DNA from 4 places in the Bradyrhizobium sp. CIAT3101 genome. Region 4 is predicted to be linked to each of the others. Evidence: predicted binding sites of a transcription regulator. Region 4 holds the regulator's gene; each other region holds the start of a gene.
What was found. The regulator HrcA, encoded in region 4, represses chaperone genes, less so after heat shock. The targets are predictions, from matches to a motif close to GTTAGCACTCNCNNNNNGNGAGTGCTAAC.

Region 1: the regulator HrcA is predicted to act here: its motif matches at 2,217-2,245, upstream of QA645_RS16195 (co-chaperone GroES).
Region 2: the regulator HrcA is predicted to act here: its motif matches at 4,846-4,874, upstream of QA645_RS37540 (co-chaperone GroES).
Region 3: the regulator HrcA is predicted to act here: its motif matches at 4,572-4,600, upstream of QA645_RS40665 (co-chaperone GroES).

The regions. Positions count from the first base shown of each region.
Region 1 covers NZ_CP121634.1:3,459,353-3,466,932, reverse strand. The annotation lists gene QA645_RS16210 (rhomboid family intramembrane serine protease) at 1-537, opposite strand, end outside; gene QA645_RS16205 (cupin domain-containing protein) at 833-1,399, opposite strand; gene QA645_RS16200 (usg protein) at 1,611-1,898, opposite strand; gene QA645_RS16195 (co-chaperone GroES) at 2,288-2,602, shown strand; gene groL (chaperonin GroEL) at 2,651-4,291, shown strand; gene lepB (signal peptidase I) at 4,469-5,218, opposite strand; gene QA645_RS16180 (SPFH domain-containing protein) at 5,383-6,534, opposite strand; tRNA gene QA645_RS16175 (tRNA-Phe) at 6,937-7,009, opposite strand; gene QA645_RS16170 (LysR family transcriptional regulator) at 7,202-7,580, opposite strand, start outside.
Region 2 covers NZ_CP121634.1:8,018,954-8,026,533, reverse strand. The annotation lists gene QA645_RS37560 (L-lactate permease) at 1-692, shown strand, start outside; gene QA645_RS37555 (META domain-containing protein) at 829-1,227, shown strand; gene QA645_RS37550 (hypothetical protein) at 1,356-2,567, opposite strand; gene groL (chaperonin GroEL) at 2,704-4,335, opposite strand; gene QA645_RS37540 (co-chaperone GroES) at 4,454-4,750, opposite strand; gene QA645_RS37535 (hypothetical protein) at 5,069-5,590, shown strand; gene QA645_RS37530 (protein phosphatase CheZ) at 5,884-6,663, opposite strand; gene QA645_RS37525 (L,D-transpeptidase) at 6,975-7,580, shown strand, end outside.
Region 3 covers NZ_CP121634.1:8,762,295-8,769,874, forward strand. The annotation lists gene QA645_RS40650 (response regulator transcription factor) at 1-666, shown strand, start outside; gene QA645_RS40655 (response regulator) at 755-1,141, shown strand; gene QA645_RS40660 (cytochrome P450) at 1,324-1,920, opposite strand; gene QA645_RS40665 (co-chaperone GroES) at 4,645-4,959, shown strand; gene groL (chaperonin GroEL) at 5,041-6,681, shown strand; gene rpoN (RNA polymerase factor sigma-54) at 7,163-7,580, opposite strand, start outside.
Region 4 covers NZ_CP121634.1:278,003-285,582, reverse strand. The annotation lists gene QA645_RS01180 (penicillin-binding protein activator) at 1-840, shown strand, start outside; gene hemW (radical SAM family heme chaperone HemW) at 957-2,141, opposite strand; gene rdgB (RdgB/HAM1 family non-canonical purine NTP pyrophosphatase) at 2,158-2,793, opposite strand; gene rph (ribonuclease PH) at 2,805-3,518, opposite strand; gene hrcA (heat-inducible transcriptional repressor HrcA) at 3,700-4,788, shown strand; gene grpE (nucleotide exchange factor GrpE) at 4,887-5,492, shown strand; gene pncA (bifunctional nicotinamidase/pyrazinamidase) at 5,638-6,360, opposite strand; gene QA645_RS01145 (hypothetical protein) at 6,521-7,459, opposite strand.

The sequences.
Region 1 (7,580 bases), 3.2 Mb from region 4:
GGTAATGGCGCCGGACGCACCGACGCCCACCGCGACGGCGGGGCCATTGCCCAGCAACGAGCCGATTTCGCCGGCGACTGCGCTGGCGACGAAGATCAGCGAAAACCAGCCACGGCCGATGAGGCTCTCCAGCCTGACGCCGACGATGAACAGCGCAACGCAATTGCCGACGAGGTGCCACTGGCTGCCATGCAGAAGCGGCGCAAGGCCGATCCGCCACCACTCTCCCCGTCCGACGACCAGATCGTAGCCGGATGCGCCCTGAGCGATCAGCGAGCGGACATCGAGTGAGCCATCCTTGGCAATGTCGATGGCCAGGCTGCGTTGCAGCGCATAGACGAGCAGCAGAACGAAAATCAGGCCAATGGTGAGGAAAGGGATATCGGCCAGAAGCCTGTTGTCGCGAAACAGCGAGCCCTCATCGGACGAGGGCTGAGTGTCGTCGCGCTCGACCGCCGGGGCGATCGGCGCGGCGGGTTGAAACGATCGACCTGGAGCTGGCGCTACAACGCCGCGTCGGCCAAAAGTGGTCGCCATGAATGCATCTCTCGCGTTCTCACAGCCTTGAGTTGACGCGAGGAATGTTTTCGACGGGTTAGCGCAAGCCCTGCGGGCGGCAGGAACCTTCCGACTGGTAACGGCCCGGTTTCCCGGATCGCGGGCTTTTTAGGGATTGCCTGGAGCCCTTCATACGGACGCCATAGCTCGGATGGAGCGCAGCGCAATCCGGGACCAGCTTCGCCGGGGAGAGACTTTCCCGGATTTCGCTTCGCTCCCATCCGGGCTACGCGCTGTCATCGCGGGCTTCTCGCAACGACGTGGAGAGAGTGGCCTACGCCTTCAGCTCCACCGTCTTGAACTCCGCCGGCAGGATCACTTCCAGCAGTTCGACGTCATCGGAGTAATCCAAAATCATGTGCTTGATCTTCGGCGGCTGGGTCCAGGCGCTGCCTTCTTTCATCAGGGTCTCGCCCTGCCCGTCCATGTAGGTCTTCACCCAGCCCTTGAGCACGTAGACCATCTGGAAGTCGACATCGTGGAAGTGGAGCTTCGAAACCTCGGCAGGATCGCAGGGACCCTGCAGGCGGATCACGTGGGCTTGCGCGAGGCCGTGGCTGGCCGCGGCAATGCCGAGGTCGCGATACTTGGCGTAGGCGCGCAGGCCGTCGGCTTTGAAATCTTCCTCGCGGTGATGGCTGATGGCGATGCGCTGCCTTGGGCGGCCGGGTTTCTTCGTCGCGGACGTTTTCGCTGAAGTCTTGGCGGTGGTCGTGCGCGCCTTCGACTTCACGGCCTTGCGTGCGGAGGAACGCACGGCGGCCTTGGCACCGCTTCGTTTCTTCACAGCGGTCTGGGCTGCGCTGCGCGATTTTGTTTTTTTGGTTGTTGTCTTGGCCATGAGCCGGCCTCCCCTGTTGTTATGGGAAGAGGCTAACACGGAAACAGGTCTCGTAGGGTGGGCAAAGCGACTTGTCCGCCGAAGCTCGAAGAGCGAAGGCGGAAGCGTGCCCACGTTCTGCGCGTGATCATGAAGAGATCGTGGGCACGGCGCTTGCGCGCCTTTGCCCACCCTACGAGAGCGGTGCTCGCCGCGAGACCTGGGCCCTATCTCAATTCAATCGGAACACGCCGTCCACGGCGCGCAGCTCGGCCGGCTTGATCAGCTTGGAATGCGCCACCGTCACCGAATGCAGCGGCCCGTCGAGCTTCTCGGTCCAGAACGCGAGGAAGTCTGTCAGCGCCGGGAATTTCGGAAACATGTCGTAGTTCTGCCAGACGTAAGTCTGGAGCAGCGACGGGTGATCCGGCATCCGGTAGAGAATCTGGGCCGTCGTCAGCCCGTAGCCCAGCATCTGTTTCCGGAAGTCCTCGGAAACGCCCCCAACCCGCAATCCCATGCCAACCTCCTTTGCAGGAGCGCATTCAGGGGGCGGCTTGCCGGTACGCTGCTTACGAGCCACCCGGTGGAGATGCGCTCACATGAGAGAAATGTGACGCAAACTGATAATCCATCTCAAGCCCAAAGGTTTAACAAGCTGTTGAAATTCAATGCTTTAGCAGCAGAGACAGCTCCGTGCTAATACGGCCCCGGCGGGTCCCCAAGCTCGGTTAACGATGGTAAAGAGATTTTGGCAGGGCGGGCCTTCAGAGTGCCGATTTTTCTGCTAGAAGCCCTTGCCCCCGCAAAATTCCTGTCCTATTTCAGCCTCGCCTGTGCTAGCACTCGTGGGCACAGACTGCTAATGCCAAAAAATCCTTAACTCGTGCAAATGCTTAGGAGAGCTGCATGAAATTCCGTCCGCTTCACGACCGCGTCGTGGTCAAGCGTATCGACGCAGAAGAGAAGACCGCCGGCGGCATCATCATCCCCGACACTGCCAAGGAAAAGCCCTCGCAGGGTGAAGTCGTCGCCGTTGGCCCCGGTGGCCGCGACGAGGCTGGCAAGCTGATCCCGATCGACCTGAAGGTCGGCGACCGCGTGCTGTTCGGCAAGTGGTCCGGCACCGAAGTGAAGATCGACGGCGTCGATCTCTTGATCATGAAGGAAAGCGACATCATGGGCGTCCTCGACGTCCCCGCTTCCAAGAAGAAGGCGGCCTAACAGCCCCTCTCTCCCTCCCGTCATTCATTATCCAAGGAAAAACTCCAGATGGCAGCCAAAGAAGTCAAATTCTCGGTTGAAGCGCGCGACAAGATGCTGCGCGGCGTCGACGTTCTCGCCAACGCGGTGAAGGTCACGCTCGGTCCGAAGGGCCGCAACGTCGTGCTCGACAAGTCGTTCGGCGCTCCCCGCATCACCAAGGACGGCGTCACCGTCGCCAAGGAGATCGAGCTCGAGGACAAGTTCGAGAACATGGGCGCGCAGATGGTGCGCGAAGTCGCCTCCAAGTCCGCTGACGCGGCCGGCGACGGCACCACCACCGCCACCGTGCTGGCCCAGGCGATCGTGAAGGAAGGCGCCAAGTCGGTTGCCGCCGGCATGAACCCGATGGACCTCAAGCGCGGTATCGACCTCGCGGTCGAAGCCGTGGTTGCGGACCTGCAGAAGAACTCCAAGAAGGTCACCTCGAACGACGAGATCGCCCAGGTCGGCACCATCTCGGCGAACGGCGACCAGGAGATCGGCAAGTTCCTCTCCGACGCCATGAAGAAGGTCGGCAACGAGGGTGTCATCACCGTCGAGGAAGCCAAGTCGCTCGAGACCGAGCTCGACGTCGTCGAGGGCATGCAGTTCGACCGCGGCTACATCTCGCCCTACTTCGTCACCAACGCCGACAAGATGCGCGTTGAGATGGACGACGCCTACATCCTCATCAACGAGAAGAAGCTCTCCTCGCTGAACGAGCTGCTCCCGCTGCTCGAGGCCGTGGTGCAGACCGGCAAGCCGCTGGTCATCGTCGCCGAGGACGTCGAAGGCGAAGCGCTCGCGACCCTGGTCGTGAACCGCCTCCGTGGCGGCCTGAAGGTCGCAGCCGTCAAGGCTCCGGGCTTCGGCGATCGCCGCAAGGCCATGCTGCAGGACATCGCGATCCTGACCGGCGGCCAGGCGATCTCGGAAGATCTCGGCATCAAGCTCGAGAACGTCACGCTCAACATGCTCGGTCGCGCCAAGAAGGTGATGATCGACAAGGAGAACACCACGATCGTCAACGGCGCCGGCAAGAAGGCCGACATCGAGGCGCGCGTGGCCCAGATCAAGGCGCAGATCGAGGAAACCACCTCGGACTACGACCGTGAGAAGCTCCAGGAGCGTCTCGCCAAGCTCGCTGGCGGCGTCGCGGTGATCCGCGTCGGCGGCGCGACCGAGGTCGAGGTGAAGGAGCGCAAGGATCGCGTTGATGACGCGATGCATGCGACCCGCGCGGCTGTCGAGGAAGGCATCGTCCCGGGCGGCGGCGTCGCCCTGCTCCGTGCGTCCGAGCAGCTCAAGGGCCTGCGCACCAAGAACGACGACCAGAAGACCGGCGTCGAGATCGTTCGCAAGGCTTTGTCGGCTCCCGCTCGCCAGATCGCGATCAACGCCGGTGAAGACGGCTCGGTGATCGTCGGCAAGATCCTGGAGAACAAGACCTACGCTTACGGCTTCGACTCCCAGACCGGCGAGTACGTCAACCTCGTCACCAAGGGCATCATCGACCCGACCAAGGTGGTCCGTACCGCGATCCAGAACGCAGCTTCGGTTGCCGCGCTCCTGATCACCACGGAAGCCATGGTCGCCGAGTTGCCCAAGAAGGGCGGCGCCGGTCCGGCAATGCCCCCGGGCGGCGGCATGGGCGGCATGGACTTCTAAGCGACGAAGTCGTCCCGGACGCGGCGCAGCGCGAAGCGGTGCACCGCAGATCCGGGATCTCGCTCCAAATAATACGAAACCCCGGCAGCAATGCCGGGTTTTTGTTTGTGGGGATCGTCATTCCGGGGCGCGCCCGCTTGGGCGCGAGCCCGTGACGAGACGAGAGACGCGGCTGCCTCACCCCACCTTCCCCATCCGATCCGGACGCAGCTCGCCTCGGGAATCGAGCGACCAGAAGATCCGCGTCACCTTGCCGACGAGATTGTCCATCGGCACGAATCCCATCGCACCCATCGCGCGGCTGTCGGTGGAGTTGTCGCGGTTATCGCCGAGCACGAAGACATGGCCGGGCGGCACCGTGACGACATTGGTGTTGTCGTAATAGCCGTTGTCGATGCAGTCATAGGTGACGTAGTTCGCGTCGTTCGGCAGCACCTCGCGCCAGCGCTTGATCTTGGCGCCGGCCTCCAACCCGCAAGCAGCCCCGCCTGCGGCAAAATCCTTGAGCGCAACGCGGATCACCGGCTTGTCGTTGAGGACGAGTTGCCCCTGTCGCATCTGGATGCGGTCGCCGGGCAGGCCCACCACGCGCTTGACGTAGTCGACGGAAATGTCCTTCGGGTTGCGAAACACCACGATGTCGCCGTAGCGGGGCTCCGCGGCAAGGAAGCGGCCCGAGATCCATGACGGCGAGAAGGGAAACGAATAGCGGTCGTAGCCATAGGCATATTTGGCGGCGAAGACGTAGTCGCCGACCACCAGCGTCGGCATCATCGAGCCGGATGGAATGTTGAACGGCTGATACAGGAAGATGCGAAACAGGAACGGCGGCGACCACAACACGGGGACGAGCAGGATCAGGATGACGATCGCCTTCCATTCGCTGGATTTTGCCCGCGGCTGGATGGTGTCCTGAAGAGTGGTCATCGCCTGCCCTGCCCGATGAGGTTGTGCACGGAGACTAGCGCAAGCGATGGCACGCGCAATCCCGATCAGCTCTGTGATCTTGGTCGCACCGATGTGCTCGCGCGTTCGAGACCGACGACAACGCGAAGGACAGCGAAGGGCCGCCCGTGGGCGACCCTTCTATCCTATGCAGTCTCGGGCGCCTTCAGGCGTACGAGCCGGGTCAGGAGGGCATCGAGGCCCTCGCCGTTGCCGGCGTGGAGATCGATGCGGCCGACCTTCTCGACCAGTCGCTCCAGCGACTCCAGCTCCTTGAGCCGAAGCAGCAGGGGGTTCTCCTCCATCAGGCGGGCGGTGTTCAGGAGCGAACGCGTTGCCGCGGTCTCCTCCTGCCGGCGGATCAGGTTCGCCTTCGCGACCCGCTCCGCCTCCACCACCTTGTTCACCAGCTCCCGGATCTCGCCGGGCAGGATCACATCCTTGACGCCGAGCTCGGTGACCTCGACACCGGACTCCGCGACGCGTGCACGCACGTAGTCGCGCAGCTCCGCATCCAGCGCCGCCTTCGCAGACAGCACCTCGTCCAGCGTCCGGCCCGCAACCGCCTCGCGGATCGCGAACTGCACCAGGCGGTACAGCCACGCATCCACGTCGGGCACGGTCGCCACCGTGCGCTCGGGATCGACCACCCGGCGGAACGCCGTCAGCGTCACCCGCAGCGCGATGCGATCCTTGGTCAGCATCTCCTGCGCGGTGATCTCGACCGCCTGGGGCCGCAGGTCGAGGCGCTTCACCTCGATCTTGCGGCCGACGGTCCAGAACGCGTGCCGGCCAGGCGCGAGCCGCTCGACGAGCCGGCCCTCGACGTAGAGCAGGCCCGCCTCGTGGTTCTCGACCACCGTCTCGGACGACACGGCCGAACGGTTGCGCTCGATCATGCTCAGGTGGCGCGCGTCGATCTTGGGATCGCTGGACACATCGATGCGCTCGACATCGATGCGGGTCGCAACCTTCCAGTAGACGCGCACCTGCCAGGGCGTCATCAGATGCACGGGCCGGCCGTCGAGGCTGACGATGGCGATCTCGTCAGCCCGCGTCTCGACCGCCTCGAACAGTTCGGCGGCAAGATCGGGACGCGCGGCCTTCAGCACCGCGTAACGATCCGTGGGGAATTCAGTTCCCACGACGTTGTACACGGTGGCCGTCAGCTCGTTGCGCCAATCGATCAGACGATGCCGACCAGGCGCGAGCACCCGCTCGAGCTGGCCGTTTCGCGTGAGTAGCGCGCGCTCACCGTCCTTGACGGTGACAGTGGTCGTCAGCAAATGCCAGGTCATGACACGCCTCCTTCGTTGCGCCCGGCGGGATGCCGGACGGACAGTTTTCGTTTGCAAAGGACGTGAGGACGCGGACGACGCTTCCTGCAGAGATCGGCGGGCCGTGGCTTGAGCTTGCACGATGACGGGCGCACGCGCGCGATCGCGCGACATCTGTCGCGCGGCCGTGCGGAGCCACCCGGCATCAGCGCAAGCGGTATCTACCGCGGCGCGAAGCCGGTCTCACAGTGTCTAAGTTCGGACGGAAAGCCTTGCGGCAAAACGGCCGGACTGCGACTGAAGCGCGCGTCCGGTCCCCTTCAGAGGAATCAGCTTTTCAGGCTGAAACGGAGCGCTGGAGCGGGATTCGAACCCGCGTCACGATGAGTAAAGATCATCTGCTCTACCACTGAGCTATCCTTTTGGTGCAAGAGACCGGAATCGAACCGATGTCTTCGAGCTTTCAGCCCGACGCTCTCCATGAGCTACGTCCTGCGTTTGCCTTCGTTCGGCGGAACACGAAACCGGAGACCGGCTCGCGCCAGCCGGGATCTCAACGAGCCCGGGCACATGGCCTAGCGAAGGAGCGCGCTAATAAACGAAGCACGTTCGGGTTGCAAGAGGGCGGTAAAGGATTTTTCGTCACGCGCCTTCCGCTGTGACGCAATCGTCACACCGCAGCAACGCCTCAACCGCGCGCCACATCCTGGAAACACGCCCTCACCCACTCGATCGTCACGCGCGTTGCGGCGTCGCGCTTGAGGTGATTTTGCACGAGCAACCAGACGTCGCGCCGTTTCGGCAGCAGCGTCGCGCGCAGGCGACGATCGCGGAGCAGATCCGTGCAAACATACTCCGGCAGCACGCCGGCAGCCTGATACGAGCGGATCAGGCTGCGGATGACGCGGACGTTGTCGGTGACGCAGCGCGCGCGTGCTTGCTTCGTGCGCAGGAACTGCATCTCGGGAATCGCACCGAGCTCGTCGGGATAGGCGCACAGCACCGGCTCGCCCTCGCTCGCAACAGGCTCGAAATAATAGATGCGGGTCTCGCCGAGTTTTGAGATC
Region 2 (7,580 bases), 1.6 Mb from region 4:
CCTTCAAGACCTGGGCGAACTCGATCTTCGTCTGGAACTATCCCGTTCCGGAGCTGCACCAGATGATCAACAAGATGCCGCCGGTCGCACCAGGGCCGACCAAGGAAGCGGCGGTGTTCGGCTTCACCTATCTGTCCTTCACCGGCACCGGCATGCTGATTGCGGCGATCATCTCCGGCGTCCTGATGGGCGTTGGTCCCGGCAGGCTGCTGGTTGAATACGGTCGCACCATCCGGCTCTGCGCGATCTCGCTGATCACGATCTCGGCGATGCTCGCGATCGGAACGCTGACGCGCCTCTCCGGCGTCGACGCGACGCTGGGTCTCGCCTTTGCCGCAACCGGCGTGCTCTATCCCTTCTTCGGCACGTTGCTCGGCTGGTTGGGCGTGGCACTGACCGGATCGGATACGTCGTCGAACATCCTGTTCGGCAACCTGCAGAAGATCACCTCGCAGCAGCTCGGCCTGTCGCCGATCCTGATGGCGGCGGCGAACTCGTCCGGCGGCGTGATGGGCAAGATGATCGACGCGCAATCGATCGTCGTCGCCTCCACCGCGACCAATTGGTACGGCCACGAAGGCACGATCCTGCGCTTCGTGTTCTGGCACTCGATCGTGCTGGCCTGCCTCGTCGGTGTGTTCGTGACGTTGCAAGCCTATGTCTATCCGTTCACGGAGCTCGTCCTGAAGTAGCAGCGACGGTCCGGCATTGACGAAAAGCCCCGCGGGATCGTCCCGCGGGGCTTTTTGCGTCCTGGATCGGCGAACCTTCTCAAAGGCTTTGCCGTCTTATAAAAGACCCCGCAAAGCGGGTCGGTCGAGAGGTCTCATGGTATCGTTGAAGCAGATGGTGTGCGCGGCGGCTGCGTTGCTCGTGATGTCCGCCGTTGCGCGAGCGGAAGAGGGCTTTCCCTTCGGCACCGAGATGACGCTCGAGGCCGTGCCGCAACCCGGCTCGAAGCGAATCCCGAACATCGAGATCGGCGACAATGGTGAGGTCGTGCTCGAGCTCTGGTGCAAGGGCGGCAAGGGCCAGTTCTCGGTCGCCGGCAACACCGTGATTTTCGTTCCCGGCGCAATTCAGGATCGGTCCTGTCCGCCGGCAAAGGCCCAGGCGGATGACGACCTCGTCGCCGCTCTCGCCGCCGTCGAGACCTGGAAACGTCAGGGCGATGTGCTCACGCTGATCGGCCCGAAGCCGCTGCGCTTCCGCGCCAACGGCAATTAGGTCTCTCCGTCATGCCCCGCGAAGGCGGGGCATCCAGTACGCCGCGGCCTATCGATTCAAGCACGGCGGTCTCGGAGTACTGGATCGCCCGGTCAAGCCGGGCGATGACAGCGCGTCGAGAGTTCCGCCTATTTCCACACCGACTTGTCGGCGTCCCAGCGCTGGCCCTTCAGCTCCTTGGCGAGCGCCTCGATCGAGCCGTTGTCGTCGGGCTGGTCGCCTTCCTCATCGGCCGTTGCGTCATCGGAAACGTTGAGCTTGGCGCCCGTGCTCTCGTCGGCGGTGGTGGTCGAGGGGCTGCCGATCCAGACCATCAGCTTGTCTGATGTCCCCGGCTTGTCGGCGGAGATGAGGCCCGAGACCTCGATCGTGTCGGTGAGCTCGAGCGCCGGGAAATCCTGGTTCGGCCGTTTGAAAACGAGCTTGAGCTTGCCGGTGGCGGCGTCGAAGCCCTGCGAGGCCGGCTTGGCCGCGAGCGTCTTGCTCAGCACGCCGGCAATTGCCGTGGCGAGCTTGTCGCGGTTGATCTTGTCGCCGTCGCGCCAGTCGGCGGCGGGAATGCGGACGGTGCGATCCATCTCGGCGAGCCCCGCGGTCCAGCCCGCGGCCGTGACGCCCGGCATCGCCTTGAATTTCGCGAGCAGCGCGGCCGAGCGCTCCGGATCGACCGACATGTTGATGGTCTGCTCGCCGGCGCGCAGCGCGTCGCAGCCGACGGAGAGGCTTGCCAGCGTCACCTCGACGTCCTGGCCCTTGAGGCTCTTCAGGAACTCGGTCGCGTTATCCAGCTTGACCTTGACCGCGATCGCTTCCGGCGACACTTCGGTAAAATCCTTCGGCTGGGGCGTGATGCCGTCGTCGGTGGTCTGGTTGTCCAAAAATTCCTTCTCGCTGAGATCGGCATTATCAGGCGAGGTCACTTCGGTCATGGTCTGGCCGATGCCGATCTGGCCGCGGAACTCGAAGGTGTCGCCGGTCGGCTTGCGCGTGAGCTTGACGGTGACCGGCGCCTTGGCGCCGAGGCTTTGCGTCGTTCCACTCAGCGTCTGGCCGGAGATCTGGAGATTGACGACGAAGCGGTCCTTGCGATCGGAGTTCTTGGCGACGGGGTAGCAGACGTCGAGCACCGCCGCGGTCACCGTCTTGCCCTGCCGGGTCTCCTTCAGGATCACGTCGGCATTGCCGTCCATCAGCCCGTCGATCGAGGTGAAATAGCGCGTCTCCATGCCGCCGGGCGCCGTGGCCTTCGGCGACAGCTTCATCTGGGCTGAGGCGACCTCGGGCGATACTGCAATCAGAGCGGCCAGAAGGGCTGTCGAACAAACCAGAAGCGCGCGCATCGACGAAATCCTCGGAGGAACAGAATCGGGCGCCACCGTAGTGGGTTTTGGCCGCCGGTTGAAGCGCAGGCCAGTGTCGGCAAAAAAGAAGGCCGCCCGGAGGCGGCCTTCGCAACACTGTCGGGTGAGGATGGGCTTAGAAGCCGCCCATGCCGCCGCCGGCCGGCATGGCGGCCGGAGCGTCCTTCTTCGGCGCTTCGGCGACCATCGCTTCGGTGGTCACCAGCAGGCCGGCCACGGAGGAGGCGTCCTGCAGCGCGGTGCGCACCACCTTGGCGGGATCGATGATGCCCTTCTCGATCATGTCGACATAGTCCTCGGTCTGGGCGTCGAAGCCGAAGGTCTCGGACTTGTTCTCGAGGATCTTGCCGACCACGATCGAGCCCTCGACGCCGGCATTCTCCGAGATCTGGCGGATCGGAGCTTCCAGCGCCTTCAGCACGATGTTGATGCCGGCCTGCACGTCGGCATTGGCGTTGGTGAGACGGCCGACCGCCTTCTTGGCGCGCAGCAGCGTGACGCCGCCGCCGGGGACGATGCCTTCCTGCACCGCGGCGCGGGTGGCGTTGAGCGCGTCCTCGACGCGGTCCTTCTTCTCCTTGACCTCGATCTCGGTGGCACCACCGACGCGGATCACGGCGACGCCGCCGGCGAGCTTGGCGAGACGCTCCTGGAGCTTCTCACGGTCGTAGTCCGAGGTGGTTTCCTCGATCTGGGCCTTGATCTGGCCGACGCGGGCCTCGATCTCCGGCTTCTTGCCGGCGCCCTTGACGATCGTGGTGTTCTCCTTGTCGATCACGACCTTGCCGGCACGACCCAGCATCTTCACCGTGACGTTCTCGAGCTTCATGCCGAGATCTTCCGAGATCAGCTGACCGCCGGTCAGGATCGCGAGGTCTTCCAGCATGGCCTTGCGGCGGTCACCGAAGCCCGGCGCCTTGACGGCGGCGACCTTGAGGCCGCCACGCAGGCGGTTGACGACCAGGGTGGCCAGCGCCTCGCCCTCGACGTCCTCGGCGATGATGACGAGCGGCTTGCCCGACTGCACCACGGCTTCGAGCACCGGCAGCATGGCCTGCAGGCCGGAGAGCTTCTTCTCGTGCAGGAGGATGTAGGCGTCCTCGAGCTCGGCGGTCATCTTCTCGGGGTTGGTGACGAAGTAGGGCGACAGATAGCCGCGGTCGAACTTCATGCCCTCGACGATGTCGACTTCGGTGTCGAGCGACTTGTTTTCCTCGACGGTGATGACGCCCTCGTTGCCGACCTTCTGCATCGCCTGGGCGATCATCTTGCCGATGGCGGCATCGCCGTTGGCCGAGATGGTGCCGACCTGGGCGACCTCGGAGGAGGCGGCAACCGGTTTGGCGCGCTTCTCGATGTCCTTGACGACGGCGGTCACCGCGGTGTCGATGCCGCGCTTGAGGTCCATCGGATTCATGCCGGCGGCAACCGCCTTGGCGCCTTCGCGCACGATGGCCTGGGCCAGCACGGTCGCGGTGGTGGTGCCGTCGCCAGCGAGGTCGTTGGTCTTGGAGGCGACCTCACGCACCATCTGGGCGCCCATGTTCTCGAACTTGTCCTCGAGCTCGATCTCCTTGGCGACGGTGACGCCGTCCTTGGTGATGCGGGGCGCGCCGAACGACTTCTCGATGACGACGTTGCGGCCCTTCGGGCCGAGCGTCACCTTGACGGCGTTGGCGAGAATGTCGACGCCGCGCAGCATGCGATCGCGCGCGTCTCCGGAAAACTTGACGTCCTTGGCAGCCATGGTCTGCTATCCCTTCGTGTGTCGTGATGTGTCTTGTTTGAGGCTGTGCGGCGGAATGATGGATGCCCGGACCTCATGATCCGGGCATGGCATTCAGCGGCCGTTCAGGCGTCTGGCCTTAGGCCATCACGCCCATGATGTCCGACTCCTTCATGATCAGGAGATCTTCGTTGTCGATCTTGACCTCGGTGCCCGACCACTTGCCGAACAGCACGCGGTCGCCGACCTTGAGGTCGATCGGGATCAGCTTGCCAGCCTCGTCACGGCCGCCGGGGCCGACGGCGACGACTTCGCCCTGGGACGGCTTTTCCTTGGCGGTGTCGGGGATGATGATGCCGCCCTTGGTCTTTTCCTCGGCGTCGATACGTTTGACCACGACACGGTCATGCAGCGGACGAAATTTGGACTTAGCCATGACGTTTCCCTTTGGAGGCTCGCTTTTCCGAAAGCAGCGGAAGTGGGTGGGGGCGGCGCTCCCGTTCACCCTCAGCCCGAGGAGCGAACGGCGCGCTTAGCAATCGGTCTTTCCGAGTGCTAATAGTGCGCAGGGGATATGGCTTGGCTGCGATCCTGTCAAGCAAAGGTGGTTAAGCGATTGGTGAGGCGGATATAGGATGGTGTCTACGGAAACTCGATTCCGGCGCGGGCGTATATTAGGACGTCATTGCTACGGCTGCGGTTTTGCGCTTGGCTGCGGGAGGGATGCGGCCATGGTCTTGTTCGGGGGAATGCCATGATCAGTTCAGCTCACGCGCGCACGGTTGCCAATCTGGCGGCCGCCTCTTGCCTGGCGTTGCTGCTCGGCGCCTGCGGCGGCGGCATGAGCCTGCCGTCCTTCTCTTCGTCCCAGCCGGCGCCCGAGACCGAGCCCGGCGTCGCGCCGGAAATGCCGGCCTCGATCCGCGCCGACGAGATCGTCGGGCGCTGGGGCCTCGCCTCGTTCCAGAACCCGGCCGACCGCGCCCGCACCGAGGCGGCCGCGCGGGCCCAGTGCAAGAACCCCTACGTGATCGGCGCCGGTTCCTCCGGCGGCGTGATCATGCATCTCGCCGACCAGGCCACGCCGCAGGAACTGCGGCTGAAGGGCTCGCCGGGCGGCAAGAACTATATCGGCCCCTCCGGCCCGACGCCGGGCGAGCAGGACCGCGAGATCGTCTCCTTCGACGGCCGCGTCATGATCACCCGCTTCGTCGACAAGGACGCCGCCACCCGTTACGGCAACATGGTCTACGTCCGCTGCGCGCCGAGGGCGTAAGGATGATCTTTCCCTCTCCCCTTGCGGGAGAGGGTGGTTCGCCGCGCAGCGGCGAGACGGGTGAGGGGTATCTCTCCCCGAGTCCAACTCTCATTTGAGTTCGCGGAGACAGACCCGTCGTCCGGCGCCTTAGCCGAAGCTCCGCTTCGGCGTCCTTATGAACGGCGGCCGAAGGCCGCCTATGCCACCTTCTCCCACAAGGGGAGAAGGGAAGGCAGTCTCGCAATGACGGACCCCAAACAAAAAACGCCGGCTCGCGCCGGCGTTCTTGTTTGTCTCTCTGTCGCGTTCGCTTAGTCGAACAGCGCGTCGATGTCGTCTTGCGAGGCGTGGCCGACGTCGCCGGCGAGCTTCGGGCCGTTGAGCAGCTTTTCGTCCTCGCTGCGGCTGTCGACCGGGGCCGGCACGTGCGACTTGATCGCGTCGACGCCACCCCAGATGTCCATCATCGCATTGATGTGCTGCTCGATGAACTTCATCGTGGTCATGACCTTGCTGATGCGCTGGCCGGTCAGGTCCTGGAAGTTGCAGGCTTCGAAGATCGAGATGACGCGTTCCTGGATGTCGTCGGCAAGGCGCTTCTGCTGGTCGACCGAGTCGACCTTGCCGAGCGCGGATGCCGCCTGGTCGATCGACTCGGCGGCTTCGAGGATCTGCTGGGTCGCCTGTTCGGTACCGCCGACCACCGCGCCGAGCTCGCCGTTGACCTTGGCCATCTCGCCGCCGTCGAAGCTCTTGCCGTGCAGGGTCGCGATCTCGCGCTTGGTGCGGTCGATGGCGTCATGGATCAGGTCGAGCTCGACCTTGAGCTTCTCGCACTGCTCGATCTGGGCCCGATAGGTCTCGAGCATCGTGCGTGCGTCGGAAAGCTCCTGCGCCGTGGAGGCGTCGATCGCCGCCATGGCAGCGCTGCCGGTCAAGGGCGCCGCGCCCTTCGCCATCTGTGCGCGGATCGCGCGCAGCTCCGCCATAATCTCGCTATGCATCGGGCCTGCCTCTTCTGCTACGTCAAGAATTGGCATCTCGCCACCGGCGATATCCTCGACACGAAAACGCTTGCGGTGAACAGCCATCAGGAACTCCCCCCACCTCACTCACGCGTCTTTGTAGACAGAAGCGATTTAACACGAGGTTCACAGCAGGAACTCTTGTGCGGCCGCGCGCGACGGCATGCAAACGGGCGATTAACCATGAGGCTTCGCCCTTCATCGAAAATAAACGCTGATCGCCGAATTGCCGCGCCGATCGCGACGTGGTGAATCGAAACGCCCGATGCGTTTACCAAACGAAACGGAGTTTGCTCTTTATTGACCACGTCGAGGACGCGGACAGCCATCGCGTTCGGCGGCGAATGCAACTAGACGAAACAGTACAGAGTACGTCGATGTTCAAGAAAATGTCTGTCGCGCTGCTTGGCAGCGCTTGCGCCTTCATTGCCGGCGCCGATCGCGCCAGTGCTTTCGACAATACGGTGCCGAACGATCCGCCCGCGGTGCTCTACCAGCCGCATGTCCCGCCGGCACCGGTGCGCGTCGCCTCCAATGCCAACATGGGCGGAGGCTTCATCGAGTTCCTGTTCGGCGACGGGCCCGGCCGCGGTCCGGCCTATGCGCCGCAGCAGTCGATCTATCAGCAGCAGCCCGCCTACAACGATCCACGCCGCCTGCCGCCGATGGGCGAGCCGCAGATGCAGGGTGGATATCAGCAGGGCGCAAGCTACCAGCAGGAGGCGATCGATCCGCGGCAGCGTCCGTTCGATCCGAAATTCGAGAAACAACTTGTTGACTATAGCGGCAAGGAAAGTGCCGGCACGATCGTGGTCGATTCCAACAACAAGTTTCTCTATCTCGTCGAGGGCAACGGCCGGGCGATGCGCTACGGCATCGGCGTCGGACGCGAGGGCTTCACCTGGAGCGGCGTGAAGTCGATCACCGCCAAGCGCGAATGGCCGGATTGGACGCCGCCGGCGGAAATGCTCGCCCGCCGTCCC
Region 3 (7,580 bases), 880 kb from region 4:
GAGTTTTCGCAAACACCGCAGTCGCGCACAGATACCGATGAACCGATCGTCTTGATTGTCGACGACGACGCTTCGATGCGCAAGGCTCTTACAAATCTGTTTGAATCAGTAGGGCTTAAGGTCAAGGCTGTTGGCTCTGCCGCGGAGGTTTTGCAGGCGAACCCGCCCGAGGTACCGAGCTGCCTCGTTCTCGACATCCGCCTACCAGGATCGAGCGGCCTCGATCTGCAGTCCGAACTTGCTGAGGCCAACATCCACACGCCGATCATCTTTATCACAGGTTATGGCGATATTCCCATGACCGTCCAGGCTATGAAGAGCGGTGCGGTCGACTTCCTGACCAAGCCGGTACGCGAGCAGGATCTGCTCGATGCGGTGCGGGCCGCGATCGAACGAGATCGCAAGCGGCGCGATCTCGAAAAAAAAGTCTCTGACCTACGATCCCGGCTCGAAAGTCTGACCCCACGCGAGCGCGATGTTCTGGCCCTGGTCGCCTCCGGCCTGCTGAACAAGCAGGTGGCGGGCGAGCTCGGGCTGGCAGAGATTACCGTCAAAATCTATCGCGGCCAGGTCATGCGCAAAATGGGCGCGAAGTCGCTGGCTGACCTCATAAGAATAAGTGAAGCTCTCGGGATTTCTCGACCAAAGGGGAACGTACAAACCTAAGTATGCTTTTCAATTCTGCTTCGAGCCCTCACTTTCCAACGCCGGCCGCAACCGCGGCGAGCAGTTTCCCGGATCTCGAGCAAACAGTTTGCCCAAGCATTCCGTCATTTCAGTCATCGACGACGATCCATCCGTTCGCGGCGCCACGAGCAACCTTCTGGCATCGTACGGATACTTGGTCCACGCCTTTGCCTCCGCGGAGGAGTTCCTGAGCGCTGCGGAATTGACAGAGACGTCCTGTGTGATTACCGACGTCCAAATGTCGTTGATGAGCGGAATTGACCTGCTGAGGCATATGCGAAGCCTCGGTCATCGCATGCCGTTCATCTTCATCACGGCCTTCCCAGACGATGCGGTCCGCGCTCGAGCAATCGAGGCTGGCGGGATTTGCTTTCTTGCTAAACCGTTTGCCACGGCTAGCTTGATCAAGTGTTTGACCATTGCGCTATCAAGGTCAGGCGGCACACCCGCCTGAGGGGCTTGGCCGCTCCCAGAGCAATCAGTCCTAAAACAGGCACGACTGCGAGATTCCAGCAAGTTTAGCAGCCATTTCGCGGTCACTTTGACGTGACAAGTAGGTTGATCGCGTCGACGGCGGTGCACTCATGAAAATCCATGACGTGCACCAAAGCTTCACCCGCCGCTCAAAGCGGATGTTCACTGTCGAGGCCTAAGCTTGAGCCAAAGACCTGGATGCAATCTCAGCCCAATTAGCCCGCGAGGCTTACATGCGATTCCATGCACTGTGAAGCGAAACCGCCAGATCATGTAAGCAAGAATCAATTTCAAATTGGAATTGACAGTCCAGATGCGGGGCAGATGGTGTCCTCCGCCGAAGGGCAGGTAGCATCGGGCGTCGTAGGTCGAGCGTTCATTAAACCTTTCCGGCAGAAACTCCCCAGGACGATTCCAATATTTTGCATTGCGATGCAGCGAGTACGCGCAAACCATGACTGCGCTGCCCTGAGGAATGTTCATCTCGGCCACGATGTGAGTCGTCCGTACGTGTCTGCCTTGCATCCACGCGGGACGATAGAGTCGTAAGCTTTCCGTCAAGGCCGTCCGGAGCTTGGAAGCTGATCCAAAATTCCGAAAATCGAACTCGGGTCCGACTGCCGCCGCTTCTTCAAACAGGGCCTCTTCGACACTGCTTCCCGAAATAAGCATCAAGGTCCAGGCTATGGAGGTCGCGGATGCGTGGAAAGCGTTTATCAGCGTACGGATCATCGCATACGCGACCAGGTCTCCCGGCATTTTGGGTTTCTCGTCGTAATGAGTGAACTTGATCTTTGAGATTTCAAGTGCAACGTTATGAAATGCAACGTTATGAAACTCTTTTCATTCTCTTCGATCGCGCTGTCGATTCTCCTCCTCTTGGCCAGCAATCGGCGTGTTCTACATTCGCTAGCCACTCCTCTATAAAACTTTCTCTCACGATGAACTCGTCGGCGTGGCGGGAGATATCGAAATTGTAAAGCAATTTGGCCATCAAGATCAGCATCCAGCGTTTGATCTCATGTGAGATCTCGATCGTGCTTTGATCTGCGACGAATGGCGGAACACGCTCTTGAAAGCCAGCTGCGCTCTGACTTAGCTCAGCTAGAATTGTATCGTACGGCTTCACATGACCGGCGGAAATTGCTTTCAGTTTTAAAACAGTGGGAACGCAGATGGAGCATATGCATTCACAATTTTTCTGTAGCGGTGCTCGCTTATATCGTCACAATCAGTGTCTTCATAAAAGGGCCGAACCAATTCAGGAGAGTTGAAAACGAAGATCTGACGGCCGCCTGTTTCGTACCTGTACAGATCGGTGTGGCTTACTCGCGACATAAAGGCAGCAAAATCCACCTGATCTTGTATTTTGGAGGGCTCCATTTTATCGCAAATGGCCCGTCAATTCCCATCCAACCCATTCATTCTAGGCGATGCAATGAGCAACTGCGGTTGCCAGCTCCTATAAATGGCCAAAGCAGCGACGCCTCCTCGCCCTGCCGTCAAGGGGCAGGGCGAGGTCAGCGGTACCGCACTTTCGGCCCTGCATAACCGGGCAGTCGTGCGCCCGATTTCGTCAGCGCCCCTTAGCGGTTTTTGCTGCAGCTCTTGCATTCTGCGGCATAGCTCCAAAGCCGCCGCGGCTCGAAGAGCCACGAACTTCTTTCGTTTTGGTCTGCTCTTGACTTGGCATGGGCGCTTTCTCTCCGTAAGCCCAAGATCCTGTCGTGCTGCTCATGGTCAGCTCCTTCCAACTGGCCTCGATTGGCCTACGGTGAGAGGGAGCAAGGGTCGTGCCAGCATCCCCCGCGAGCTGTCAGCGCCTTATCGCGCTTCGCAAAGGAGCCGAGAAGGCGCGACAGCACGCAAGTGTTTTGGATCTCACACACTTGTGCCGCGCTGTCAGACGTCGAACAATGATCGAGCGGCTGACGCAGTCGGATCTGTACAGACAAGGACGAGAACTAGATTCGTTGCGGCCTGAATTTCGCTCCGACCGAACTCAGGCTAACGAGCTCAGTCAAGTTCAGACCAGACGAGGGCTCCGGCATGAACGCAACCGCGTTTTGGAAGAGATGGGTCCCGATCGCCTGACCAATCTGGCGCGGTCATTGCGATCGAGCAGCATGGATGAATTCTATCCAACGAGAAGAGAAGCCTAGGAGCAGAAAAGAGGGCGGCTGACGCACTATCGAGATTGAAGACCTGGGTTGGTCGCCTTGAGCGGTCCTACTAACGACGAAATCGAATTATTGTTTCTGATCGATGTTAGCCTCGCATCTTTCGGCTTGTCTGCAATTTTCTTTGTCCGTCGCTTCCGCTCGTCGTCAACAGTCAGGGTTTTCTGCGCATAGCCAGGACGGACAATCAAGGGCTCCGCAGCATACAACCTAACGTCGCGGCCGATTCAACCCGTATGCGTGCCATCCTGGTGTGAGATAGTTGCAGTAGCTGCATGATCGGATTGTTTGCTACCTTCAAAGTCGCGTCACCTCCGCTCCCAAGGGTGATGCGGGGGCGGACTCGGCGTATTTCCAGTCGTCGGTGCCGCCCCTCACTCCACTCTTCTCGCGACCGGTCTTAAGAAGGTGCTGCGAACCTGCGGTCGCTTGCATCTCTTTGCCTCCCGGACGCGGATCTAGTTGCAATCGTAGGACGCGAAACGTATGCGTATATGATCATCATCGCCCCGCAGAGTAGATGAAGTGCGATTGAGCTTTGCGTGAGTGTTGGCGTTGAATCAGTTCCCTCGCGCGGCCGCTCGGCCGAGGTACGAAGCTAGGGGACGTGTCGATCCGCTTTTGCCGGGATTTGCACCAGGCTTCCGCTCCGCAATAACGCGGTTTGTCTCCCCTCGGTGATGCCTGTGTTCGAACCCGCGCATTTCGTTCAGCTCCGAAGAGGCCGCCGCCGGCGGCTCGTCGCTTTCATCCAGCTGTTGTCAACTGCCAAAGTTAGCGATTGAGCAAGATAGATAAGGCGCTTATTTCCTAGATCGTCAGAATGAGGGGGCATCATCGAACCTGTACACGCTCCCTCGCTGTTGCGGACATGGCGGTAACTCGACGAGAATCCGGTCCACTGAAGCAAGCCACGGCGAACTCCTGTTACCAGCGCGTTCATCAGCGCTAGCGTTCGCTTCAGTCGGAGCCGGTATCCCAGCAGTCAATCAGATGGATGGCATTAGCGATGACTTAGAATCTCGAGGCACTAATCTCTGGGGATTCTTCCAGGCCTAGATCATCCGTCGCGACATCGACGCAGACCTCGGCCGAACAGTCACACTGCGCTCATTGCGCGCGAGCCAGTTAGCAACGCTAATGATTCAAATAGACTCGCTTATGAGAGCTGATTTTTTGCTGGCAGCCCTTGCTCCCACAAATACCCCATCCTATTTCAGCTGCGCCTGCGTTAGCACTCGCGGGCACAGACTGCTAACAAGGTTGAGATCCTCAACTCCTGCAAATGTTTTAGGAGGACTGCATGCACTTTCGTCCACTTCATGATCGCGTCGTGGTCAAGCGTATCGACGCAGAAGAGAAGACCGCTGGCGGCATCATCATTCCCGATACCGCCAAGGAAAAGCCATCCCAGGGCGAAGTGATCGCCGTTGGCCCCGGTGGCCGCGACGAGAGCGGCAAGCTGATCGCGATCGATCTGGGCGTCGGTGATCGTGTGCTGTTCGGCAAGTGGTCAGGCACTGAGGTTAAGATCGACGGCCGGGAGCTCTTGATCATGAAGGAAAGCGACATCATGGGCGTTCTCACCGACGTGTCGGCCAAAAAGAAGGTCGCTTAATTCAACCCGCTCGCATCGCTCACCTCTGAGGAACGCCTGCCAGGCGCCAAGGGTGAGATGACACAACTCAGGGAAACTAATATGTCATCCAAAGAAGTGAAATTCGGCGTCGACGCCCGCGACCGCATGCTGCGCGGCGTCGACGTCCTCGCCAATGCCGTGAACGTCACGCTCGGCCCGAAGGGTCGTAACGTCGTGCTCGACAAGTCGTTCGGCGCCCCCCGCATCACCAAGGACGGCGTCACCGTCGCCAAAGAGATCGAGCTCGACGACAAGTTCGAGAATATGGGCGCACAGATGGTGCGCGAAGTCGCTTCCAAATCCGCTGACGCGGCCGGCGACGGCACCACCACCGCCACCGTGCTCGCGGCTGCGATCGTCCGGGAAGGCGCCAAAGCGGTTGCCGCCGGCATGAACCCGATGGATCTCAAGCGCGGTATCGACCTCGCCGTCGACGCCGTCGTCGCGGACCTCCAGAAGAACTCCAAGAAGGTCACCTCGAACGAAGAGATCGCCCAGGTCGCCACGATTTCCGCCAACGGCGACGCGGAGATCGGCGAATTCCTTGCCGACGCCATGAAGAAGGTCGGCAACGAGGGTGTCATCACCGTCGAGGAAGCCAAGTCGCTCGAGACCGAGCTCGACGTCGTGGAGGGCATGCAGTTCGACCGCGGCTACATTTCGCCCTACTTCGTCACCAACGCCGACAAGATGCGCGTTGAGATGGACGACGCCTACATCCTCATCAACGAGAAAAAGCTCTCCTCGCTAAACGAGCTGCTGCCGCTGCTGGAGGCCGTGGTGCAGAGCGGCAAGCCCCTGGTCATCGTCGCCGAGGACGTCGAGGGCGAAGCGCTCGCGACCCTGGTCGTGAACCGTCTGCGCGGCGGCCTGAAGGTCGCGGCCGTCAAGGCTCCGGGCTTCGGCGATCGCCGCAAGGCCATGCTGCAGGACATCGCGGTCCTGACCGGCGGCCAGGCGATCTCAGAAGATCTCGGCATCAAGCTCGAGAACGTCACGCTCAACATGCTTGGCCGCGCCAAGAAGGTGATAATCGATAAGGAGAACACCACGATCGTCAACGGCGCCGGCAAGAAGGCCGACATCGAGGCGCGCGTGGCCCAGATCAAGGCGCAGATCGAGGAAACCACCTCGGACTACGACCGTGAGAAGCTCCAGGAGCGTCTCGCCAAGCTCGCTGGCGGCGTCGCGGTGATCCGCGTCGGCGGCGCGACCGAGGTCGAGGTGAAGGAGCGCAAGGATCGCGTTGATGACGCGATGCATGCGACCCGCGCGGCTGTCGAGGAAGGCATCCTGCCGGGCGGCGGCGTCGCCCTGCTCCGCGCGACCGAGCAGCTTAAGAACCTTCGCACCAAGAACGACGACCAGAAGACCGGCGTCGAGATCGTGCGCAAGGCGCTGTCCTGGCCGGCCCGCCAGATCGTGATCAACGCCGGTGAAGACGGCTCGGTGATCGTCGGCAAGATCCTGGAGAAGGATCAGTACGCCTATGGCTTCGACTCACAGGCCGGCGAGTACGGCAACCTGGTCTCGAAGGGCATCATCGACCCGACCAAGGTGGTCCGCACCGCGATCCAGAACGCCTCCTCCGTGGCGGCGCTGCTGATCACCACCGAGGCCATGGTCGCCGAGCTGCCGAAGAAGGCCGCTGCCGGCCCCGCCCTGCCCCCGGGCGGCGGCATGGGCGGCATGGACTTCTAGGTCCTACGCTTTCAACAGAAATACGAAACCCCGGCAGCAATGCCGGGGTTTGTTTTCAGCTCGCTTTTCCACTTCTCTCCGGGCGCACGAAACGCGATCTTGGAATGCCACTTTTTTAGAAATCCCTCATCTCAGCTTCTGTCAAAACTCGTTCCGTGCACGGCTCGTCCTCGTGCACCATTGACCAAAAGATGCGGCTGATGCACCCGACGAGATTGTCCATAGGCAGGTATCATGTGACTATCCCAGTTGTCTCCAGTCACGAAAGCCTGGCTGACGGCCCGTAATAGTCTCGATACACCCATAGGTCTCGCAGCTGAGGCAACGGCTCGCTTAATCGATGCCTAAAGCGTGATGAGATGAGGAGAATCGTCATCGCGCTTTAGGTTGTTGTCTGCGCATGATCTTTCCGGAAAACCGCTTCACACTTTGCGCTAACGCGGGCCTTCAGGTCCGGATCATCCTTTAGCTTTGAGCGCAATCAGGCCGGCTCGGTGTTGCGGGAACGATCGGACAGGGCGATGGAGAGGACGTTATCAAGGGTGCTCTGCTTGTCGCGACGACGTTGTACCGAAGAGGGAATGCGCATGGCTTCGCGGTACTTAGCAACCGTGCGCCGGGCGATTTCAATACCGGACGCACGCAACCGTTCGACAATCGTGTCGTCGGACAGGGTTGCGGATGGCTCCTCCGTATCGATCAGCTGCTTGATGTGGTGGCGGACGGCTTCAGCGGAATGCGCCTCGCCCCCATCGGCCGATGCAATCGGTGCGCTGAAGAAATACTTCAGCTCGAACGTGCCGCGATTCGTCGCGATGTATTTGTTGGCGCTGACGCGCGAGACCGTCGATTCATGCATCTCGATAGCCTCGGCTACCGCTTTCAGGTTGAGCGGCCTC
Region 4 (7,580 bases):
CAGGCGGTCGACGAAGGCGCCGAGATCATCCTGGGGCCGCTGTTCGCGCAGTCGGTCCCGGCCGTGGCGCAGGTCGCGCGCACGCGGGGCATTTCGGTGATGGCGTTCTCGACGGATTCGAGCGTCGCCGGCCGCGGCGTCTATCTCTTGAGCTTCCTGCCGGAGTCCGACGTCAATCGCATCGTCGAATATTCCTCCAGCATCGGAAAACGTTCCGTCGCCGTGCTCCTGCCCGACAATGCCTATGGCAATGTCGTCGAAGCCGCGGTGAAGGCCGCGGTGCCCAGGCGCGGCGGACGCATCGTCGCATTCGAGAAATACGGCGCCGATCGCGCCACGCCCGCGCGCACTGTCGCGCAACAGCTCGGCAGCGCCGATGCGCTGTTCATTGCCGATGACGGCGATGCCGTCGTCGCGGTCGCGGATGCGATGACGGCCGCGGGCGCGAACTTACGCAACATCCAGCTGCTCGGCACCGGCCTCTGGGACAGCCCGCGGGTCTATGCCAGCCCGAACCTGCAAGGCGGCCTCTACGCCGCGCCGGATCCCGCCGGCTTCCGCGCATTCGCCGGCCGTTACCGCACCAAATACGGCGCCGAGCCGATCCGCACCGCGACACTTGCCTATGACGCGGTCGCACTCGTGGCCGCACTCGCGCGCACGCAGGGCACCACGCGCTTCTCGTCCGACGTGCTCACCAATCCCTCCGGCTTCGCCGGCATCGACGGCCTGTTCCGCTTCCGCGCCGACGGCACCAACGAGCGGGGCCTTGCGGTGATGAAGGTGACGACCGGCGGCGGTGTTGCGGTCGCGGGTTCGCCGAAGAGCTTTGGGGCGTAGTTCAGGACGACGGTGCCGTAGGGTGGGCAAAGGCGCCCTTGCGCCGTGCCCACGATCTCTCTCTATTTCAAAGAATGCGTGGGCACGCTTCGCTTTGCCCACCCTACAAGAGCTCGCTATGCCGCGAGATCCGCGACCACAGCGTCCAGCACCGGGAATCCGCTGCTCGTGACGCGCAAACGGCCCGTTGCATCGACCGTGATCGCGCCTTCCTCGCGCAGCAGCGCGATGCGACCGGGGTCCAGCGGGCGACCTGAGAGCGCCGTGTAACGCTCGGGGTCGATGCCCTCGGCGAGGCGCAATCCCATCAGCAGGAATTCGTCGGCGCGTTCTTCGCTGTTGAGGAGATCGTCGGTGACGACGCCGTGGCCGCTGCTTTCGACGCGCATCAGCCAGGCTTCGGGCCGCTTCTCGGTGGCGGTGGCATGGCGCGCGCCGTCGATGTCGAGGCGGCCATGTGCGCCGGGACCGATGCCGGCATATTCCTCGCCGCGCCAGTACACCAGATTGTGCCGGCACTCGGCGCCGCGCCGCGCGTGATTGGAAATCTCGTAAGCCGGCAGACCGAGCTTGTCGCAGGTCTCCTGCGTCACGTCGTAGAGCGCGCGCGCGACGGCTTCGTCCGGCGTCTTCAGCTTGCCGGCCTGGTGCAGGCCGAAGAACGGCGTGCCTTCCTCGATGGTGAGCTGGTAGAGCGACAGATGCTCGGCCGCTTCATCGATGGCGAGACGCAGCTCGTCGGCCCACATCGCCGGCGTCTGGTCCGGGCGGGCGTAGATCAGGTCGAACGAATAGCGATCGAACGAGCGGCGCGCGATCGCAACGGCATCGAGCGCCTCGCGCGCGCTGTGCATGCGGCCGAGCGCTTTCAGCGAGGCGTCATCCAGCGCCTGCACGCCCAGTGAAACGCGATTGACGCCGGCTGCGCGATAGCCGGCAAAGCGCGTGGCTTCGACACTGGTCGGGTTTGCCTCGAGCGTCACTTCGACGTCATTGGCAACGTTCCAATGCTGGCCGATCGCGTCGAGCACGGCGCCGACGGTCGAAGGCTGCATCAGCGACGGCGTGCCGCCGCCGAGAAAGATCGAGGAGACCTCACGGCCGGGCGCGCGCTGTGCGGTGGTTTCGATCTCGCGGGCGAACGCGGAGGCAAAACGCGCCTCGTCGATCGCGGCGTGGCGGACATGGCTGTTGAAGTCGCAATAGGGACACTTCGACAGGCAGAACGGCCAGTGCACGTAGACGCCAAAAGCTTCAGATTCTTGTTTTGACGCGTTTTCCCGGCGCGAACCGGTGTCCACTTCGCTTGAAAACGCTTTAGCGCGGCTCAAGGCAGATCTCCGCCAGTTTCACGAAGGCGCGGGCGCGGTGCGACAGGCCGAGGCCGAGTGGCGGCAGGCCGTGCTTCTCGATGCTTTCCATCTCGCCGAAGGTGCGCGTGTGACCGTCGGGCAAGAACATCGGATCGTAACCGAAGCCGGCGGTACCGCGCGGCGGCCAGACCATTGTGCCGTCGACGCGCGCCTCGACCTCTTCGAGATGACCGTCGGGCCAGGCGACGCAGAGCGCCGAGACGAAATGCGATTTACGTTTGTCGGGCGTCGTGGCGCCGCGCTCCTGCAACAGGCGCTCGATCTGCGCCATGGCCGCGGCGAAATCCTTGGACGGTCCGGCCCAGCGCGCGCTGTAGATGCCGGGCGCGCCGTCGAGCGCATCGACCACGATGCCGGAATCATCGGCGAAGGATGGAAATCCGGTCGCCTGCGCCGCCGCGATCGCCTTGATCGCGGCATTGCTGCGGAAGTCGTTGCCGGTCTCGTCGGGCTCGGGCAGGCCGAGCTCGCCGGCCGACACCACCTCGATGCCGTGAGGCGCGAGCAGCTCCTTCATCTCGGCGAGCTTGCCGGGATTGTGGGTCGCGATGACGAGCTTTCCGGTGATTCGGCGGTGCATGGGCCTATTGACTACGCGACAGCCAGTTTCTGCAAGTCCACCAGACGCGCGATGCCCTTTTGCGCCAGGGCGATCAGCGCGAGGAACTCGTCCTGCGTGAACGGCTCGCGTTCCGCGGTGCCCTGCACCTCGATGATGCGGCCGTCGCCGGTCATGACGAAATTGGCGTCGGTTTCGGCTTCGGAATCCTCGGCATAGTCGAGATCCAGCACCGGCTTGCCCTGATAGATGCCGCACGAGATCGCGGCGACGTTGTCGCGCATCACGTTGGCCTTGATCATGTTGCGCGTCTTCATCCAGTTGATGCAGTCGGCGAGCGCGACCCAGGCACCGGTGATCGAGGCGGTGCGGGTGCCGCCATCGGCCTGGAGCACGTCGCAATCGACCGTGATCTGGCGCTCACCGAGCGCTTCGAGATCGACGATGGTGCGCAACGAACGCCCGATCAGGCGCTGGATCTCGACGGTGCGGCCGCTCTGCTTGCCGGCGGCCGCTTCGCGGCGGGTGCGTTCGGAGGTCGCGCGCGGCAGCATGCCGTATTCGGCGGTGACCCAGCCGCGGCCCTGGCCCTTCAGCCAGGGCGGCAGGCGGTCTTCCAGGGTGGCGGTGACCAGCACATGGGTGTCGCCGAATTTCACGAGGCAGGAGCCTTCCGCGTATTTGACCACGCCACGCTCAAGCGTCACGGGGCGCAATTCGTCGGGCGCACGGCGGCTTGGCCGCATGGGGAATCCTCCAAAACTCTCGGAAAAGGGCTATTCGCGGTGCTTGTAGGTGGGGTGAGGGTGGGCGGCAAGGGGAAAGGACAAGGCTTTTTCACCCCGGGTTTTCCACCCCGCAAACGCCACGCTTGTCAGAACCCTCGGGGATGGACAAATTATGAGCATCTGAGAGGAGTTACCGTCTGTGGCCCATCACGATCCGATCCATCTGATCGCGCCGCGCGCAGGCCTCGCCCAGCTCAACGAGCGTTCACGCGACATCTTTCGTCAAATTGTCGAAAGCTACCTCGCGACCGGCGAGCCGGTGGGCTCGCGCAACATCTCGCGGCTGATCGCGATGCCGCTGTCGCCGGCCTCGGTCCGCAACGTCATGGCCGATCTGGAACATCTCGGCCTCATCTACGCCCCGCACACGTCTGCCGGCCGGCTACCGACGGAACTCGGCCTGCGCTTCTTCGTCGACGCCTTGATGCAGGTCGGCGATCTCAACGAGGCGGAGCGGCAGTCGATCCAGAGCCAGCTGACCTCCGTCGGTCAGGCCCAATCAGTCGAGGCGGCGCTCGATCAGGCGCTGACGCGGCTGTCGGGTCTCACCCGCACCGCGGCCGTCGTTTTGACGCCGAAATCAAATACAAGGCTGAAGCACATCGAGTTCGTCCGGCTGGAACCCGAAAAGGCACTGGTGATCCTGGTCGGCGAGGATGGCCAGGTTGAAAACCGCGTGCTGGCGCTGCCGCCGGGAGTTCCCTCCTCCGCCATCATCGAAGCCGGCAATTTCCTCAATGCGCGGATTCGCGGCCGGACGCTCGCCGAGGCGCGGCTCGAGCTGGAAACCGCGCTAGGCGAGGCTCGCGCCGAGCTCGATCAATTGACGCAAAAGGTGATCTCGGCCGGGATCGCGAGCTGGTCTGGCGGCGAGAATGAGGACCGCCAGCTCATCGTCCGCGGCCACGCCAATCTGCTGGAGGACCTGCACGCGCTGGAGGATCTCGAGCGCGTTCGCCTGCTGTTCGACGATCTCGAGACCAAGCGCGGCGTCATCGACCTGCTGGGGCGTGCCGAAACCGCCGAGGGCGTCCGGATCTTCATCGGCAGCGAAAACAAGCTGTTTTCGCTGTCGGGGTCCTCCACCATCATCTCGCCCTATCGGGATGCCGCCGGCCGCATCGTCGGCGTTTTGGGCGTGATCGGGCCGACGCGGCTGAATTATGCCCGTGTGATCCCGACCGTGGACTACGCCGCCCGCATCGTCAGCCGCCTGCTGGGGGGCTGACCGGCATTTGAGACGATCACGGGCGCTTGATTTTCAGCGCCCGAAGCACGATATCCGGGCCAGCAAAATCCCGTAAGACCAGTTCGAAAAGAGAGCCGATGACCGATCGAGACCGGCAACCCGAAGACACGACTGCCGCGACCGGCGAGCCCGTGGTGTCGAAACCCTACATCATGCCCGACGACCCCGAGCCGGGTTCGGTGGAATTGCTGCAGAAGGAAGCCGCCGAGGCGCGCGACCGCATGCTGCGGACGCTGGCCGAGATGGAAAATCTGCGCAAGCGCACCGCCAAGGAGGTCGCTGACTCCAAGCTCTATGGCGTCACCGGCTTTGCCCGCGACGTGCTCGACATCGCCGACAACCTTCAGCGCGCGCTCGATGCCGTTCCGGCCGAAGCGCGTGCCGCGGCCGATCCCGGCCTGACCGCGCTGATCGAGGGCGTCGAGCTCACCGAGCGTTCGCTGCTCAACGCGCTGGAAAAGCATGGCGTGAAGAAGTTCGATCCGCAGGGCCAGAAGTTCGATCCGAACTTCCAGCAGGCGATGTACGAGGTGCCGGATGCGTCGGTGCCCGCCGGCACCGTCGTGCAGGTCATGCAGGCCGGCTACACCATCGGCGAGCGCGTGCTGCGCCCGGCGCTGGTCGGCGTCGCCAAGGGTGGCGCCAAGCCTGCGCCGGCCGCGAACAGCAACGAAGCGAACTGAGCGCGCTCTGATCCCTCATGGTGAGGAGGCGCGTCAGCGCCGTCTCGAACCATGCAGGCCCAGCTCTCACGCCTCGGCCTTCATCCTTCGAGACGCGCGCCAAGCGGCGCGCTCCTCAGGATGAGGGTTTGAGAGTTGCCGCGCCTTACGCGCTCACTGCGATGTCCGCAGACTGAATCCGCTTCACGCCGGCCTTGGCCATGTCGGCCCAGGCCTTCGCGAGCGAGCCCTGCGTATCGATGCCGCGGCAGGCGTCTTCCACGACATAGACCTCGAAGCCTGCCTTGCGTGCATCGAGCGCGGTCCAGGCGACGCAGAAATCCGTCGCGAGACCCGCAACGAAGACGCGCTTGATCTTGCGCGACTTCAGATAGGCCGCAAGGCCCGTCGTTGTCTTGCCGTCGGCTTCGAGGAACGCCGAATAGCTGTCGACGTCCTTGTGGAAACCCTTGCGGATGATGAGTTCGGCCTGCGGGATCGAAAGGTCCTTCGACAGCGCCGCGCCGTCGGTGCCCTGCACGCAATGGTCGGGCCACAGCACCTGCTTGCCGTAGGGCAGGTCGATGGTCTCGAACGGCTTCTTGCCGGAATGCACCGATGCGAACGAGACGTGGCCGGGCGTGTGCCAGTCCTGCGTCATCACCACGTTCGAAAACGCTTTCGCCATCTTGTTGATGACGGGCACGACCTGCTCGCCTTCCTTCACCGCGAGGCTGCCGCCGGGCAGGAAGCAGTTCTGCACGTCGATCACGAGCAGCGCGGAGGTGTCATCCGGCTTGATCGAGGCTGCCGCGAAAAGTGCGCTTGGTGCGAGACTCGCGAGCGCCGTGGTCCCCAGCGCCGCCAGGATTTGTCGTCGGTCCAGCATCGTCCACCTCCCCTCAAAGGTTGATCCAATGGAGGGAAGCCTAATTCCGTTCGTGTACGAACAAAAGCCCGAAAATGCAGCCGGCTTTGGCTAGCGGTTGAGCTGCCAGCCCCAACATCGCCTTCGCCGGGACGACACCGAGGGTGCTGGACGAACCGTGCTAGCCCTTCGGCTGGATGCCGTCGCGCACGGCGCGGAAGCGGGTGAAGGCGTCCGACCATTGGTCGCGCGGCGCACTGGCGATGATGCGCAGCGAGGTGCCGCCGCCGAAGCGGATCCACTGCACCACCGTCACCGGGGTCTTGTCCTTGCCGCTGACGCCGTCGATCCGGGTCTCAAAGCCCGGCTGGCCGTTGATGCGGATCGGCTCGGACATGGTGACGCGGGACTCGCGTACGCCGGGAATCTGGAGCGCGGCTTCCTGGGCGAAGCGGGCGCGGTCGTCAGCCTGCTGCGGAGTGGCGCCGATCAGGCCGAGGATGATGAAGGGCTTCGATTCATAGCCCGAGCTCTCGTTGCCGTCGGCCAGGATCAGGCTCGAGCCCGGCACCAGCGTGCGGACGTCCTTGAAGCCGGCGAGATCGGTGATCTTGAACGGCATCAGCCCGATCTGCTCGTCAGCCGACACTTCCTTGCGGGTGGTGGCGGTCGCAAACATCTGGCGGACCGCGTCATCGGTGTAGATCTTCGACGCGTTTTCGGGGACCTGCACCGCGACATAGCCGGAGAAGCCGGTGCCCGGCACGATCATCGAATAGCGCTTCACCGGCGTCGTGCCGGCCTTGCCGCTCTCGGTGGTGAAATAGGCAAGGCCCGCCGGCGTCTCGATCTTGTCCGGCTTGACGCCATTGTTGCCGGCCGGATTGGCGGTGAAGGCGCTCACGACCTCGCCGTAAGCCGCCGGCGGCAGTTCGGTGACCAGCACCTTGACGCTGCCATCCTCGTTCTCGAAGCCCGGAAAGGTTTTGGCCGTGTTCAACCCGACCAGCGGCACCATGCCGAGGCGCAAGCCGGGCGGGTAGACGGCATCGGCGGCAAGCGCCGGAAGTGCCGTGGCAACGAGGAGGGCGAGCGCGGCGAGGGGGCGGGTCAGCTTCATGGGCACTCTGATTGGTTCACATTGAGGCCGTTCAATGGTCGGCGATTGGGCCGCTTTGTCGCGCGAGGCGGCCCCATGGCGAGGCTGTCCGGCAGGTCGGCCTTGTAGCGGGTTTGGCGCG